One region of the Desulfitobacterium dichloroeliminans LMG P-21439 genome, then DNA from elsewhere that is predicted to be linked to it. Evidence: riboswitches for the same ligand, from Rfam matches in the RefSeq annotation. Region 1 holds a riboswitch; each other region holds the start of a gene.
The links. A riboswitch is a leader RNA that binds a small molecule or an ion and turns the genes downstream of it on or off. The one in region 1 is predicted to bind cyclic di-GMP.
Positions count from the first base shown of each region.

Region 2: linked by a shared signal. The riboswitch ahead of DESDI_RS03995 (HD-GYP domain-containing protein) and the one ahead of DESDI_RS06740 (hypothetical protein) in region 1 are both predicted to bind cyclic di-GMP.
Region 3: linked by a shared signal. The riboswitch ahead of DESDI_RS08495 (sigma factor-like helix-turn-helix DNA-binding protein) and the one ahead of DESDI_RS06740 (hypothetical protein) in region 1 are both predicted to bind cyclic di-GMP.
Region 4: linked by a shared signal. The riboswitch ahead of DESDI_RS11335 (Na+/H+ antiporter NhaA) and the one ahead of DESDI_RS06740 (hypothetical protein) in region 1 are both predicted to bind cyclic di-GMP.

Region 1 covers NC_019903.1:1,415,345-1,419,656, reverse strand. Annotated here, with positions in the region: gene DESDI_RS18045 (SHOCT domain-containing protein) at 1-115, opposite strand, end outside; gene DESDI_RS06750 (recombinase family protein) at 135-839, opposite strand; gene DESDI_RS06745 (sigma factor-like helix-turn-helix DNA-binding protein) at 1,400-1,816, opposite strand; gene DESDI_RS06740 (hypothetical protein) at 2,122-2,331, opposite strand; cyclic di-GMP riboswitch class I at 2,404-2,491, opposite strand; gene DESDI_RS06735 (helix-turn-helix domain-containing protein) at 2,728-3,144, shown strand; gene DESDI_RS06730 (ImmA/IrrE family metallo-endopeptidase) at 3,195-3,707, shown strand; gene DESDI_RS06725 (hypothetical protein) at 3,735-3,968, shown strand.
Region 2 covers NC_019903.1:861,431-865,742, forward strand. Annotated here, with positions in the region: gene DESDI_RS03985 (2-isopropylmalate synthase) at 1-736, shown strand, start outside; gene DESDI_RS03990 (CGCGG family putative rSAM-modified RiPP protein) at 869-1,138, shown strand; gene DESDI_RS03995 (HD-GYP domain-containing protein) at 1,202-2,263, opposite strand; cyclic di-GMP riboswitch class I at 2,371-2,456, opposite strand; gene fdhD (formate dehydrogenase accessory sulfurtransferase FdhD) at 2,653-3,471, shown strand; gene DESDI_RS04005 (helix-turn-helix domain-containing protein) at 3,478-4,023, opposite strand; gene DESDI_RS04010 (helix-turn-helix domain-containing protein) at 4,065-4,312, opposite strand, start outside.
Region 3 covers NC_019903.1:1,788,228-1,792,539, forward strand. Annotated here, with positions in the region: gene DESDI_RS08470 (helix-turn-helix domain-containing protein) at 1-83, shown strand, start outside; gene DESDI_RS08475 (helix-turn-helix domain-containing protein) at 153-500, opposite strand; gene DESDI_RS08480 (hypothetical protein) at 662-865, shown strand; gene DESDI_RS08490 (AbrB/MazE/SpoVT family DNA-binding domain-containing protein) at 1,465-1,707, shown strand; cyclic di-GMP riboswitch class I at 1,963-2,057, shown strand; gene DESDI_RS08495 (sigma factor-like helix-turn-helix DNA-binding protein) at 2,442-2,891, shown strand; gene DESDI_RS08505 (hypothetical protein) at 3,445-3,825, shown strand; gene DESDI_RS08510 (recombinase family protein) at 3,929-4,312, shown strand, end outside.
Region 4 covers NC_019903.1:2,403,385-2,407,696, forward strand. Annotated here, with positions in the region: gene aroH (chorismate mutase) at 1-187, opposite strand, end outside; gene DESDI_RS11330 (HutP family protein) at 203-640, opposite strand; gene DESDI_RS11335 (Na+/H+ antiporter NhaA) at 1,026-2,195, opposite strand; cyclic di-GMP riboswitch class I at 2,337-2,422, opposite strand; gene DESDI_RS11340 (hypothetical protein) at 2,548-3,117, opposite strand; gene DESDI_RS11345 (BaiN/RdsA family NAD(P)/FAD-dependent oxidoreductase) at 3,291-4,312, opposite strand, start outside.

The sequences.
Region 1 (4,312 bases):
ATTCATCTATTTTTTTGTACTCGGCAGGGGAGATAAGACCGTTACGGAGCATGATATCCAACAGCTTTACCGCTACCTTATACTTCACTTCGTTGGCTGCCTGATTTTTTGACATATTGCTCGCCCTCCCTTCATCACAAAGAAAGGGAAGGGCTTCGATAATCTAATTGGATTTGACCCTCCAACGGCGAATAAAGCTCCACGCCCAGCTGATCCAGACCTCTTAGGAACTCCAGCAATTTTGCCGTATCCCGCCCCAGGCGGTCAACCTTCTTTACAAGCAATACATCCATTCTGCCATCACCGGCAGCCTTCATGACCTCTGCAAGACCGGGGCGGTCAGAATCTAGACCGCTTCCTATATCCTCAGATTCGCCAACGACTATAAATCCCATCTGCTCGGCGTAATCCGTGAGCTCCCTTTTCTGCCCTTTCAATACACCGTGGGTATCCTCCGGTGCATCGATTCTGCAGTAAATCCATGCTCGCTTCTGGCTTCCATGACTTAGAAATTCAAGAGCTTCATCAATACTCACAATCGGAATACTGAGAGGCTCCTTATCGCCCAGCTGCATCGGTACCAGCTCTTTCGTGATCTCCTGCAGAAGCTTCTGATCCGGGCAGCGGTTAATAAATTCTCCGAAGGTATCCAGCACCAGTCTGTCGAGCATATCCGTCAGAATCATCTTGTCCGCATGTTCCTTTTTCAGGATGATAAAGCTTGCAATGCCGGACGGGGATTTCTCAAAATAGAATTCCTGACATTCTCCGTCAAGACCGTATACATATCCGATAATTAAATCCTTCTTCAGTAATTGTGACAATGCTTCTCTTTCCATTTCGTTTTCCTCCCTGATATGTTGAATTTAATCTCAGAAGGATACGGCAGGACGAAAAAGCCCATCCTGCCGCATAGTTTCTGAGATCAAAAATGATCTGCTTGTTCTTCATTACGAATTTGCCGCTTCTATTCGACACTACTTCCCGAAGCGAAAAAGCCTTTCGGCTTATAGGGCGACAGCATAGATGGTTTGCCGGTTAAGCAAACTCCATAGGAATTTAACCTCTCCCAGGATCTCTGGAAGCCGCCCCCATTGCGATGTCTGTGGCTAGGCGGAAGTAGCATTATAACTGTCCATTTCATTGCGAAACAGTCCACCATAGACTGTTTTATGACCGGGCGTTCCCGCTCGTCACCTTCGATGCCATCGGTTCGACGGATAAAATTTATCCGCAGGCAGTCTTGGCGCGCCCATCAACGTCGCTGCCGCTTTTCACACAGCTGGACAGCTCATGTATTTATGCTGTCGGATATAAAATTTTTAAAGAGCAACAGGGGAATAAAAAAATCCCCTCACTTCTTTAGGGAAAAAAGTGAGGGGGTGCACGGAAAAACTTTTTATTTTTCCATCATTTTTTTTAGTTTCTTAAGAATCCTGCCCTTGCGGTCATGTATTGTCATCGCTGGAATACCGGTTTCCTTTGACAGCTGACGCTCGCTTTTACCCTGAAGATATAGCTCTGCGATGAGCATTCTTTCAGATTCATCTAACATTTCGACGCATTGGCGCAGCTTTACGATCAACATCTCGGTTATGATCTTATCCTCCATGGAATCTTCTGCAGCAGAGATTATGTATTCTACGGAGATACCTCTCTCTCTGCAACCTTCAATCGAGATGTTGTTTACCTCCGCCAGCTTGTCCAGGTACTTTTCCCTGTCACGGCATTGGTAATAGGCTTTATAGACCTCTTTGGTCACAGAGATTCGCTTGCCCCTGACGAGCAAGGAATAATTTTTATCATAGTTATCCATGAGCTTGTCCTCCATTTCGTGAATTTGAAAATCTGGAAATGAAGAACAAGCGGAGGAGAACGGCAGCGAGCTGCCATTATGAAATTGCAAAAAATATAAGCCACTTGTTTAGCTCCTTTCTGGGGAGCCAAAACGAGCAGCTTTTGAATGCAAAAACCGGCCGAGCCTGACGCATAGCAATAGTGCTACTCGTCAGGCCCGGCCGGCATCTTTATAATCACTCCGCTTTTATAAGGGGAGGATAGCGTCAAGCGCTGGAATCGAATATATAATATTTATTTTATTTGGCTGGAGTCTACCCTATATTAAGGAGTCCGAGACTTGTTTATCTTATAAACCTCGCTATTTTCCAGCATGATTGAAACCTGAGATTTGCACAGGTGGCATTTCAAGCTGAGAACATCGCTTTCGGCCTCACTCGTTTCAGCCACCAAGGCTAACGCCTCAGCATTTCCGCTGTAATCAGCAATTCGACGTCCGCAATTCGGACATTTGAGTTTAATCTTTTTGACCATCTCGTACCCTCCTACATTATTTTCTCTATCAACACAAACGCCTGCTCTAAAAAAGGGCAGGCATTCGCACAAATCGGCAGCTAGGCTGTCATGGCGCAACAAACGCTTTAGACCCTCGGCTTTGCGTCCCTGCCTTTTGGCAGGTTTGCCCTTTACTAAATATTTTGCTGTCAGAGTAATTAAAGCCGTCTTGCTTCTTTGCAGACGGTCGCTTTTAGGTAATCCTTTAAGGTTCAATTCGTTGGTACCACTGCAAAAATGCTTCTTGACACCATGTGCAACATAGATTATGATAAATATGCAGGTTATCTTCATATTTGAATTATATGAAATTAAGTTGCACTTGTCAATAGGTGGTAAGAATATTATCTGCTTAAACATAGGAGGGCGGTCAGCATGAAATTCGGAGAAAAAATAAAAAATGCCCGCGTCGCAAAAGGCATGACGCAGGCGGAACTGGCGAAGGCGGTTGGGGTATCCCTCCGCACGATGGTCAGCTATGAAAACGGAGATTGCTATCCTAAGAAGCGCGAGGTATATGGGAAGCTGGCTTCAGCTTTAGGCGTTGATGTGAATTATCTGCTGACCGAAAATGAGGAGTTTATAAACGCTGCCGGAGAAAAATACGGCTACCGTGGAAAGAAATATGCTCAGCAGCTCGTCACTGAAGTCAGCGGCCTTTTTGCCGGCGGCGATATGGACGACGAGGACTTGGACGCCGTTATGAGAGCAATCACCGATGCTTATTGGATAGCCAAGGAGAAAAACAAAAAGTATACTCCTAAAAAGTACCGCAAAGCCGACAAGGCGTAGTCCGTTTTTTGGGACTGCTGCTGTGAAGAATTAGCATAGGGGTGATTTCATTGAACAAGACACATATTTATGAATCCGCTGAAAAATATGTCCGGCGTTTTGGAACGCGTAACCCTTTTGTTATAGCAGACAGGCTGGGCATTGAGGTTCTGTTCCGCAATGACTTTACAAAGCTGAAGGGGCTTTACCGCGTAATTCAGCGGAACCGCTTCATTTTCATAAATAATAAACTACCTGAACAGGTGCAGACTCTGGTATGTGGCCATGAACTTGGACATGACGCACATCATCGTAATCTCGCTGATGACAGCCCGTTCCGTGAATATGTTCTTTATTCCATGAATACACGTCCTGAGTATGAAGCCAATTTGTTTGCGGCTTCACTGCTTTTTCCTGATAATGAGGTTCATGAGTATGCCCGTGAAGGCTATGATGTTGTCCAGATCGCAGCGATGATGAACACAGATATTAATCTCATGCTAATAAAGATGGGAGATATGAACTCCAGAGGCTACTCGTTCAATACAGCATACACCCCACGTTCAGATTTCTTGGGAAGATAACTGGTCTTTCCGAGGAGGAATGCATACATGGCTGATACTAAGGTTTATGTGCCTGTAATGACCGCTTTTGATAAGGACGGTATATTATTACCGCTCGAACTGACTTGGGAGGGCGGCTCTACATATCTCATTGACCGGGTTATTCACATCCGACCTGCGGCGGAAATGAAAGCCGGAGGGCAGGGCGACCGGTATACGATCAGCGTAAATGGACAACAGGGTTATTTGTTTTTCCAGAGAAATGCCTCAATTCGACAATAATATAGGACGCTGTTTTTTAACGGCGATTACGTATAAATTAACATAAAGCCCCTCTTACATTGGCAGCTAGGCTTCTTGTTGCTAGCTGATACAGTAGCAGATGATCCATTCTTGAATTAAAGAGCAAAAACGCTATACTCCAAAATTTAATACTCCAAGTTTAAAGCATTTCCAATCTGGCTCAAAAATCAGAGCAGAAAATGGCCGTTTTCGTCTAGGTGCATAAAAAACCTAAATGCCTTCACGCGGGGCTAAATATCGACAGTCGCAAAGCAGAAAGGTTTATAAACCGGAGAAGCCTGTCGAAAGAAAAGATTTCTTTCGTACAGGATTATTATTTCTAC
Region 2 (4,312 bases), 550 kb from region 1:
TGAAAAGCTAACCGGAATGAAAGTCCACGAACGTCAACCCTATGGAGGCAAGCTGGTTTTTGCAGCGTTCTCCGGCTCCCATCAAGATGCCATTACCAAAGGAATGAAATATCGGGAAGAACGCGACTGCAACAACTGGACTGTGCCTTATCTGCTCATCGACCCTCAGGACATTGGCCGGGAGTATGAGGGAGATGTCATCCGTATCAATAGTCAATCCGGTAAGGGGGGCATTGCCTTCCTGCTGGAACAGCATTATGCTTTTGATTTGCCGGCTAAGATGCGTGAGGACTTCGGTTATAAGGTGAAGAATGTCTCAGATCAGCTGCACAAAGAGCTGATGCCCGTAGAAATTAAAGATATTTTCGTCAAGGAATATGTCAATATTGACAATCCAGTTGAACTGGTCAATTTCCGGTTCAACGGCCAGGAAGATTTCCACACTACCGTCACCATACGTTACAATAATGAAACACTGGAGTTATCGGGAAAAGGAGAGGGACGTCTCGACGCAATCAGCAATGCCCTCCAGAGCCAACTGGGGTTATCCTACTCCAACCTTAACTATAAAGAGCATGCACTGGAGGTAGGCTCCAAATCCCAAGCGGTTTCCTATGTCGGCATTACCGGTCCCGATGGTGCGATGCACTGGGGCTGCGGAATCCACATGGATATTTTCACTTCCTCAGTGAAAGCCTTATTTAGTGCCATCAATACCATGAAAAAGGCGATTTAACTTCGGACCATGAGATTAAATATCAAACTATGATTTGAAACACATTTCTCCCAATCAGTTCATGGTATCCTTCTTAATATGAAGTATAGAGTTTGGCAGTAAAGCGGGACTCAAGGTAAGGATGGGATAATGATGAAGAACATGAACTATTCGGTAGGACTGGAACATGATGATTATGCAAATGATCGTGACCTTGTCATTAAGGATGCTCTAGAGGCAGTAGCTGATACAGGAGTGGGCTATTATGTCAACGTTGTGACACCGGCCACCTTTGGCAATCCGGCCGATTACTTGACCGAACTACTGGACCAACGGTTTGGGGAGCGTATCAAGTACCAATTCATCGATCAATGCGGCTGCGGTGGCTATGTACTGCGTGTCTGGAAGCTATCTGAGAAGTAGGGGATTAACGACAAGAAGACGACCTTATCTTACTGCAAAAGTAGGATAAGGTCGCCTTTATACTTACTCCAGAATGGAATCAATAAATAGGGTGCGTTCTTCCACCAGATTGTATTCCTTGGCCTGAGCACTAGAGAAGTCTTCATCAGCCAGCACAACCCTAACGATGGGGCGCATGGGGAGGCTTTTATTCTGATCCACAACGATGCCGATTTCGCCGGTGCTTAATTTAACGGTACAACCGGTCGGGTAAGCGGCAATATGTTTAAGAAAGGTAATGATTAAATCCCTAGGGAAGAATTTATCGGAGCTACCCATCAAAATCTCGCAAGCTTCATACGGTGCGATATGGGTATGGCCGGGGCCGTCATTGACCAGGTTATCATAAAAGTTTGCGATGCCAACAATCTGGGCCCAGTGATGGACGGAATCGCCCTCTAATTTTCGGGGATAGCCGCTGCCATTAAAATACTCATGATGTTGAAAGGCGATATGGGCACTGAGCAAATTCAACTCGCGCTTGGTGCGCAGGATATCAAAGCCATGGTTGGCGTGAGTTTTGTAGAGCTCTGCTTCTGCTGGGGTAAAGGGCGTCCGCTTCTTGAGGAGCTCCTTGGGTAGCTTTACCGTGCCAATATCATGGAATAAGGCGCCAATCGCTAGTCCTTGCAGGCTTTCGTGGTCTAGCTTGAGGGCTTTTCCGAGCACAGTTGAGAGAACGCAGACATTGACAGAATGAGCAAAGACATGATTATCATAGGTTCGCATATCGGTTAAACCGATAAAGATATCTTTCTGGAAAAGGATATCCTGAATAATATTATCAATCGATTTTTTGGCCGTAAAGCCATCAAAGTCCTTGCCGACTTTAACCGCTTGTACCGCGTTGTCTAGGGAGGACATGGCTTCGCGACGATGCTCTTCGGAAATGACATCTTCGATCACGATATCTTTACTTACTTCATCGTCAATGTAGACAATGCTGATGCCAAGTTTATTTAAACGATTAATATATGAGGCAGAAAGTGCCATTCCTTTTCCTAACAAAACTCGTCCATCATTGGTATATATGGTACGACCCAGAATATCTCCTTCTTGAAGTCGATGAGTACTTACCTGGCGCAATTTTATCTTCCTTTCAAAATCCTTTTCGAAGCAATTCTAAACCCGGATTAACCCGTGTGCAAAATGAAAAATCGCCATAATTTGGCGACAATTTCAAAGTTTAAGTGTTCGGTAGCTTGGCAATCATCAGGTGTTTCCTGGAAGACCCATAGCTTTGCGTCCTTGGCTTTCACCAAGTTTGCTATTGTCGATCTTTATGTTTTCAATTTCCTGCTTGCGCATATGTATATCCATTATAATTGCTAAATTTCCTCTGGACAAGGAGCTATCATGAATTTACTCGAATTTAATGGTGCTTGGCGATAGTTTGGGCCATCTTTGAATCTGTATTTATTTATGTTAGAATTATCAGAACGTTATCTATCTTTGGGATCGGGAGGGGGCTTTTTATGGATCAGGGGAATTCAAACAAAACTCAGGTTGTCAAGATAGTGGGAACAGATCAGTGTGAAGCGCATGTGCATATTGCAGTGGAAAAGGCCCTCACCATCTATATCAATGGAAAAGAGTTCGCGACCATGGTCTGCACCCCCAGCCAAGGAAAGGAATTGGCCGTGGGCTTTCTTTGTTCGGAAGGTATTATTAATCATCTCGATGAGATTAAGAAGATCACCTTTGATCAGCGGCAGGGTTTAGTTTGGGTGGAGACTAGTTCAGAACGTACTTTAAGTGAGGATCTCTTTCTGAAACGCTATATCACTTCCTGCTGTGGCAAGGGCAAAAGCACCTTTTACTTTGCCAACGATGCCCGACTTGCCCAGAAGGTTGAGAGTCAATTAAAGATCCCTGTTCAAAAAGTGAGCGAGTATATTAATCTGTTGGAAGAGGGCTCAGAGCTTTTTCATCTTACCGGAGGAGTCCACGGCGGGGCCTTAGCATCCGAAGGGAAGTTAGATTATCAGGCTGTCGATATTGGACGGCATAATGTGCTTGATAAACTATATGGCCAAGCTTTTTTGGAGAAGGTTAATCTTTCTCAAAAAATCATTGTTTTTAGTGGTCGCATCTCCTCAGAAATTGTGATTAAGACAGCGAAGATGGGCTGCCCTATTCTGGTCGGGGTATCCGCACCTACGGACCTCGCTCTGCGATTGGCTGAAGAGTTGGGCATTACAGTCATCGGCTTTGCCCGCAAAAACTGTATGAATGTCTATACCCACCGGGAGCGGGTTCTCGTTGCCGAAGCAGAGACCACGTTTGAGGTGTAGGTAGAGTTAAAAATGGAATTTTTCTGGTGGAGTCGTCACGACAATGAGTTTACGCGGGAGCTTAACGTCTTTGGCATCCCAATGGAGAATCGAGGCATCGAAATATAAAGCGTCCCCTGCTTTAAGGGTGTAGTCCTCTTTTCCCACATTGATGGGACTTTCTCCTTCTAAAACATAGAGCAATTCGACTCCCTCATGTGAGTAAATTTTTTTATCCAGATCGGACATATCCACACAATAGGCTCCTATCTGGTCCGTAGGCGATGGATTGATGAGTAGGCGCCAATTTTTATTTTCAGAATGCAGATATTCTTGCTCATGCATTTTCAGATGACTATAGACCACTTCGGAGTTTGGATCGAGAAAGAAGGACTCGACAGGAACATTCAAGATTAGAGCGATTTTTTTAAGAGTAGTCAAGGAAGGGCTAACGATATCCCTCTCAATGAGGCTGATATAGCCATTGCTTAACTCCAATTGCTGTGCTAATTGAGTAGTTGTGAGATTGAGCCTTTTGCGAATGGCACGAATGGATTCACCGACTTCAATCAAGAATAATCGCCTCCCTAGTTTAGATATGTAGGGTGTAGGGCTTAAAAAACTTCAGGTGGGGTCGTTGCCACAAAGAATTTAAGAGTCCCTTCAGATTTTTCGCTAATCCAATGGGGAATCAGGCCATTAAAATAAAGGGTATCACCTTTACTAAGGAAAAATTCCCTCTGTGCTACATGAAAGCGCATGTCACCCTCGAGGACTAAGATGAATTTATCCCCTTGGTGAACAGTAATACCCTCGGCAAGCTCGGTGATCTCAGCAATATAGGCACCGAGATGATTATTCT
Region 3 (4,312 bases), 370 kb from region 1:
CAATCGGCAATTTGCCGCAGGATGAACAGAGAAGAATTTTTTCAGTTGTGGAAACACTGATAAAAGAGGCAAAGTCTAAATAACTATGTTCAGATGATACACAGAACTTTATAGAGCCGCATAAAAAACAAGCCTAACAGTTTTTTTAACTGCTAGGCTTTATGCTTCATTAGCTGAAACGTCGTGTCGATAAGATTTAAAATCAGTTTTTGGTCTTCAAGACTTAAGGTATTAAGCTTGTTTATTATCAGGGACATTGTGGTACTGTCCGTTTCCGTGTTAGTCGGCTGTATGTATTTAAACAGATCCTCGAAAGTTACTCCCAAGGCCTTAAGGATTTTATCTAAGCTAATTAAAGAAGGGTTCCTTTCTCCTCTTTCCAATCTGCCTAAATGAGAGGAATCTATGCCTGCTTTTCCTGCCAGGTCCTCTTGACTCAACCCTTTTTCAGATCTTAAAATCCTTATCCTGTCACCTACAATTTTTGAAATATCACTCATTAAATCACCACCCATCATATAGAAGTTATATGGTGGCGGTGATAATGACAAGGTTATATTAGTCAGATTTATTAAGATTATGACTAATAAGCCTTGACTGAGGTATGAATTTTGTCTATACTTGGAATATATGCATTTTTTTCCAAAGGAGGCGAGATTCGATGATGTGGTATTCGGATAATCCAAGAGACAACCTGATAGCTTTGGCTGTCTTAACCGGCATTCTTGCTGTAACAGGTATAGTGAATTTAATAAAAAAGCATAGAGAAAAGCAGCATGAGGAATCCAAACAGAAACAGTCTAGGCAGAGCGTAAACATCCTTGATGAGAACATCATTCATTTAAATAAAAACGGCAGGAAGTGATAAATGTGAATTTTGTACTTGATTACTACAGTAAATATGGGAAAATGCCTGACCCTATTTATATTTTCACTCTGATCGGAATACTGGTTATAGTGCTTGCTGGATTGGTTATTTTAGAGCATAGAATACATAAAAAATAAAAAGAATTATTTTTATCTATATATTTTTCTTTCGACAGATATTGACATATTAACCATGATATACTAATACTAGTAGAGTTACATTACCTCTATTAGTATTAGTAACGGGAGTGATATTCATGTACAAAAAACTCTGTATGAAGATGTTAGCAATCAGAATCGAGTGGCATTGGTACCTTATTATGCGATGTAGAAAAAAAGGTAAAATTCTTTTTGAGAAAGGGCCGCCATATACTTCTGACGAGATATTGAGACTAAGCAAACGCCTGGATCGTCAATGCAACAGCATCTGGCAGCTAGAATCTATATATACGAGTCTGGCAAAGATCAATCCGGTTTGTAATGATGAATACAAAGAAAAAACTTTATGCAAACAAATATAGCATAAAATTCAGCGGGTATAACCATACCCGTCATAAGGCATCAGAACGGCTTAAATAGATATAAGGAGAAACGATTATGAAAGTGATTACTACAAGAAAAATAGACGAGCTTGGTAGGGTTGTCTTGCCGATTGAATTAAGGACAAGCCTCGACATTCAATCTGGTGATGAAATTGATATTTGTACTAATGAAAAAGGAACTATCGTTTTACATAAAGCAACAGAACGATGTGTTTTTTGTAAGGGTAAAGATAATCTTATCCATGTGATGGATAAACATGTTTGTACATCATGCAAGGAGATCATAAACAAAGCTTAACGATATTAAAATTTAGAACTCTACTTAACCGGGTGCAAAAACGCACTCGGTTTTTTTGGGATTGTTTTTAATAATGGAGTCAATTTATTAAAAAATAGTTAATAAATATTTTTTAACAATTTAAACGACATGAAATGACAAATATTTGAAATTAATCATTGTATAATGGAATTAATTGGAATAATATAAATTTTATGGTCGTAACTTTTAAGGAAGTGATGCCAGTCTTATTACTTTTCAAAGAAAAAGTTAATCATGCGACAAGGGCAAAACTGTTTAAAAGCAGTGACGCAAAGCCACAGGGTCTAAGGGGCTACTTGCAGTAGTACTATGACAGCCTGGCTACCGAACTGATTGTGTTCTTAACGTAACTCTGCCCTTTTTTAGGCAGGGTTTTATTTTTGGCACAACTTATAAATTCAAATGCCGTGAATGTGGCTTTATTTGTCATCCCGTCTTTTAAACATTTTGCCCGGATAAAAAGGAGGGCAAAATGAGGATAAAGGCAGCTATAAAGGGCTTGAAATAAAGACATTCCTGTCTTTCGTAAGACTCAATACATAAATCAATTAACAAGTAATTCGGACGACATTAAAGAGTCCGTAATTTGCTATTGGCAAATTGCGGGCTTTTTCTGTTCTCTAAATAAAAAATCGAACTCAATAGGCTGCCGCTCTCCTCCGCTTGTTCTTCATTTCAGGATTTCAAACATCAAGAAATGGAGGACAAGCCCTATGGCTAAATATAATAGAAAGACAAATTATCGGGAGAAATATCCCGATTTGAGCGACGAAATTATTGAGGTACTGGAAAAAAGCGACCGCAAGATGGAATACCAGCAGCTCGATCTGAAAATCGAACGGCATAAGATTGACTACGTCAAAGGAACCGTTACATACCTGCCCAGCCGGGAGGACTCCTATGAACGACTCATGGAGGAAAACAGGCAGTTTGCCGCCGATGCTGAAGGCGTGGATGATGCCGCTGTGAAGGCTGTGCTGATTGAGAAAATGCTGGACTGTCTTAAGTTGCTCTCAACGGAAGAACAGGAGCTGATCACCGAGCTGTTTTTCAGGAGCAAGAGCGAGCATCAACTGGCAAGGCAAACCGGAGTCCCACAGATGACGATTCATGACAGAAAAGTTAAAATTCTCGGCAAGCTAAAAAAACTTATGAAAATTTAAAAATTTTTCCGTTCAACCCCCTTGCTCAACGTGGAAGTAAGTGAGGGGGTTTTTCTATTCTCCCTTTTGCTCCTTGAAAATATCATATCCGGCAGCTTAAATACATGAGCTGTCCAGCCGTGATGAGCGGCAGCGACATTGACGGGCGCGCCAAGACTGCCTGCAGATGGGTGACAGACATCTGTCGAACCGATGGCATCGAAGGTGACGAGCGGCAAAGCCCGGTCATAAAACAGTCTATGGTGGACTGTTTCGCAATGAAATGGACAGTGACAATGCTACTTCCGTCCAGCCACAGACTCAAGCAATGGGGGCGGCTCGCAGAGATCCTGGGAGAGGTGAAATTCCTATGAGGTTTGCCGACCACAAACCGTTTAAGCTGTTGCCCTATAAGAGTTTTATGACTCTTTACGCTTTGGGAAGTAGTGTCGAGTAAAAGCGTGCGAATGAAGAATAAGCAGATCTTTTGATCTCAGAAACTACGCTGCAGGACAATTTTGTCCTGCAGCGTCCTTGTGAGATTAAATTCAAAATAAGCAAGGGGGAAAGCAGATTGGAAAAAGAAGTATTAGCAGAACTGTTAAGCAAGGATCTAATCGTCGGACATGTGTATAGATATGACGGAAACGAGCAGGTTTACTATTTCGAAAATTCTCCATCCAACATTGCTAATTTTATAATGCTGCATAAAGAGCATGCAAACAAAATGATTTTGACGGATAGGCTTGATAGGCTTGTACTGAATACCTTTGGCGAATTTATTAACCGCTGCCCGAATCAGGAACTTCTGCAGAAAATCTTAAAAGATCTTGTACCCATGCAGATGGGCGATAAAGATCCGGTGAGTATCCCGGTTGCCGGTGAAGAAGAAGTTCAGACCTTTTGGGACGAAGAAGAACAGAACGTGATTAAAACCGAATTCCGGATGCTATAGCATGGGTTATTCTCTAAAGCTAGAAAGTTAGTTTTTAGCAGGCGGCAGGAGAGTAATTCCTGCCGCCTGCTTATCTCAGGAAAACAGAAACGGAGGGTTATACATGAAAGAACAGAAACGCGCATGGACTTACAGCCGGATTGATGCGCCCGAAGATGCACACGGCAGCTTAAAAAGCCAGAAAAAAGAGCTTTTTGATTATGCGGAGCAGATGGGCTTTGCGGTAACCGGAAGCTCCGAGGATCTCGGCAGCGGATTGGATTTTAACCGCACCGGCCTTCTGGAGGTAATGAAAGCCGCCGGGGACGGAAAAATGGATGTACTGCTGGTAAAAAGGCTTGACCGCCTGGGACGGGACATGGTGAGAATACTGGAGTTTCTCCGGGGACTCGACCAACTGGGTATCCGGCTTTACTCCCCGATGGAAGGCGAAATCAGATTTGCCCAATTTGATGAACTGTACCATGAGCTTGTTATGAGCTTAGAA
Region 4 (4,312 bases), 990 kb from region 1:
CGAAAGCTGCAGGAAATGCAGCATCTAAATCCTTTGTTAATGTGAAAATCGCACTAACAATATCCGCTGGGGCTAATGAATTCCGCCTTACTATTTCCTCTAGGAGCTCATGAGTTGCTTGACGTATTTGTTCTGCATCATTTTCTTGTATCGTTATTGCGCCACGTATACCACGCATACCGGCCATATTAATCATTCTCCTTTAAGCATTGGTTTCTCCGGGGACAGCTCTGTGCCCAAGTCCCACTGCTACCTCATCGAGATGCAATAGTCCTACTCCAAAGAAGACTGCTACCGATAGGTGTTCGTCTCTTCGAGCAATTCCAATTTTTCCGCCGATATTGAGACCCATGGCTTTCGGCATAATCTGACTTAGTGCTTCCCGAGTTGCGCCGGCTACAGCCCCTTCGTCCCCATGAGTTTCTTTAATGACTCCTTCTCTTTTTGCAGAGACAATGGCTCTTTCTACGATTTTCTTAATAGCGGTAAGATATTCGCCACCATAATCCACTGCTACTGTATGGATTCCATGCCGGCCGAATCCTTCCTTTAAGTGAGCTTCTTCTTCCCGGCTTTCTGTCATGGCCATGCGCAAAGCCGCCATAGCAATTTTCTTACTCTCAGCTACCACTCTATTCATTCCTTTCACAAAGGGGTCCCCTTGATTATCTTAACCCAACCTTAATAGTACTACACTAAGTGATTTCAGACATAGTACATTCTCTAAAAAAGATAATAAAAAAGACACCTACGGTGTCTAATCTCTAATTCACCGTCCTACCATCCTTCCTCTATGAAATTAAGGGACAAAAACATCGAAGTGCCCAACCGTCCTACACTATGTATGCTCTACATAGAATATCTATCAAGATATTAAATTATATTATATGATGTATCAGATCAATTTTCAATCCCTAATCATTAACTCAATCGAATAATCCGGACCTGCTACTTAAAGATGCAAAAGAAAAAGCAGGTCCAATCTTTCCAGACGACCTGCTTCAAACCACTGGGTGGTGACATCATTAACTCTGAGTGTCTTTTACTTTCTTAATTCTTAGCATCTTACCTGCAATAATAGCAATAACTGCCGCAATTGCACTGAAAAGAGCTCCCATCTTCGCTGCACCCTGCAGACCCGGATCGACAAAGGCCACACCTGAGACAAATAACGCAACAGTAAGTCCCATAGCCGCTATTACCCCTGCCACAAAGAGCTCTTTATACCCCATGCCTTTAGGAAATGGAAAGCCGATAGCTGTAGCCAAAGCTCCCATTAGGAATATCCCGATAGTTTTACCTCCTATGAGAGCGATGAAAACGAGCCATGTGAGGGTACTGATTCCTGAGAACTCTACCCCTGCATTGGTTAATCCGAATAGCAGAAGACCGAAGTCTACGAAAATCTTCCACTCATGCTCGAATGTCTTCAGAGTAGAATGATCCTTGGGGTCATCCTCAAATAAGCCAAACTCCTCTCTAGGAGCGTGAGGCAAGAAGGGAACGATGAATACCAGCGCAAGTGCTGGATGGACATGAGCTAGATAAAGCCCGGTCCAGCTCAACGCTCCCCCAAAGATGATATAGGGCCAGTAGCTCTGGACGTTTTTGCGTTTAAGTCCATAAGCGACAAGCATTCCCGCTAACGTAAGCAATAACCAAATTGGGGCTACAGGATTGGCTGGATCGGGGTAAAAGAAGGCAATAATCATAAGGCCGATTCCATCATCAACAATAGCTAAGAGTAGCAAGAAGGATACTGCAGCGTGATGAGACCCAAACACAATCCTTGCCACCAGCCATGCTAAGGCTATATCGGTGGCTGTAGGTATACCCCATCCTTTAGCAAATTCAGGGCTACCTATAAGTGCATTTAGGCCAATAAATACCAGCGCCGGGCCTAATACTCCACCTACAGTAGCCATTAATGGGTTAATAGCTCTTTTAATTGGATTTAGACTACCTCCAGGCAGCAGGCTCTGGGTAATCTCAATCGCAGCCATAGCAAAAAAGAACACCATAAAGATATCATTAACAAAGAAATGAAGGGATATTTTCCCGATAATTTCATTGTGCACAAAATGGTGGTAATTCTCCGGGGCCAAATTAGCCCAGACAAGTGCGATAAAAACACCTAGAATTAATGGTATTGAAAACTCTTGCAAGAAATTAATGGTCTTTTTCTGCGTACTCATCAAATCTCCCCCTCAAATGTTAATAGTATGGAAAATAATCCACGGACTCATACAGTCGTTTTTCTACAGCCTCCCTTCAAAAAAGACACAAAAAAAGAGTAGTCCAAAAAGGAACCACTCTCCCCTAAGAAGTTCTTAAACACTTGTAGCCTGGCGATCCTAGTCTGTCGACCTTAGATCCATAGCTTTAGCGTCCTGTGCTTTCGCAAAGTTTGCCCCAACCATTATAAGATGTTTAATTATCGTAATTTACCCGAGTATAGCACAAAGAAACTACTGTAGGCAACAAAATTCAACATATTTTATCATTAAATTTTCAACCCACAGCTATGCACATTAACCTACTCATACTTTAGCGCCCAACTCTTAAAGTTTGGATATTCCTTTCTACGATAACGACCTGATTCAATCGTGGATCAACAAACTCTGGAGCTTTCTGTATGACCTGCACCCGAACAATGGCTGACACATTGGTTCCATCTAATTGTAGTGTTCCTGTTTGAGCAGAGATCGCCAATTCTCCCCGTGCTAATGTTCCTAGTACTTTTCCATTTTGAATCACACGAACCGGTGCCGCTGGAACGGCTTTGAGAGTTATTTGCGATGTGTGAGGAACTGTTTCCAGTATCAAGTCCGGTGTTATCGTACTTGATACCGGGGTACTGCTTATGGAGGGTGCCTCTACATCTTGAGCTATTGAAATGTAATAATCAACGGGATCCTTTGCCAACCCTAGTCCCATCTGAACCACAACCAAGAGCACCGTCAAGAGCACCACTGCACGAACAATAACCTGTTCTAACTTCTGAAAACCAAAGGAAGAACTTTTTCTAGAGCCTATGTTACTCGACACTCTCCCCCAAGAGCGGGTATTGATTCTTCCACGTTTCTTATTCCTGCTAAAAAAACTCAAACGACGCATAACTTCACCTCTTCACTAGTGTATGCGTCGAACATTGAACTAAGACATGATATAACAACTCGTTTATTCTATAAAAATAGCGTGGAGACACTGTTTCCTTTAGATTTCACTCATCCCTGAATACGAATTCGCTGTTCGCCGTTATTCACCGTGAATGTTGCGCACTGTGAATGTTATGCATTCTGATAGGTCAAAACATATTCACCCGCTGCTCGCCCGGCTCGATAGCCCATGGCAAAAGCAGCTTGCAGGTTGTATCCTCCAGTCACTCCATCCACATCCACCACTTCTCCAGCCCAAAAAATTCCCTGAACTTTCTTTGAAGCCATTGTTTTTGGGTCGATCTCCTTAACATCCACTCCCCCAGCTGTTACGATTGCTGCGGCTAAGGGCAAAGTTTCCGTAATAGTTAAAGGGAGTACTTGCAATAACTGCACCAGGCGCTTTCTTTCCTCACGACTAATACTATTAACCGCTCGTTCGGGAGGAATTTCAGACAACTGAATGATCACAGGAATCAAACTCTTGGGGAGCATTTCATCTAAGGAATTCTTGAACTGCTTATTTAAAAACTTTTTGAAATCTCGTTGGACCCTCTGATCCAGCTGCTCCGAAGTCAGTGCCGGTTTGAGGTTAATTGTTAATTGAACTTTATTTCCTTTGGCTAAGGCCTCCCCCGCCCAACGGCTTAGAGTAAGAATGATAGGACCGGACACCCCAAAATGAGTAAAGAGCATTTCGCCAAATTCTGTCTTTTGCTTTTTCTCTCCATACCATAAGGATGCTTCCACATTCCTTAGGGCAAGTCCTTGAACTTGCGTCACCCAGTCTTCATAAGTCCTCATCGGAACAAGCGATGGTCTTGGTGTGATAACCTTGTGTCCTAGTTTTCGAGCCATTCGATACCCGTCTCCATTGGAGCCAGTCGCCGGATAGGATCCTCCCCCAGTGCAGATGATTACGGACTTTCCTTCAATAATCTTTCCATTGCTTAAACGAACCCCGCGGACTTCGCCTTCTTGAAGGAGAACCTCCTCTACCGTCTGTTCAGTTGCCAGTTCCACTCCAGCGTCCATGATGTATTTAAGTAGGGCTTCGACAATTTGCTCCGCATCATCGGAAAGAGGAAAAACCCGCCCTCCCCGCTCTACCTTGGTCTCAACACCATAATACGCAAAAAATTCGCGGAGTCTAA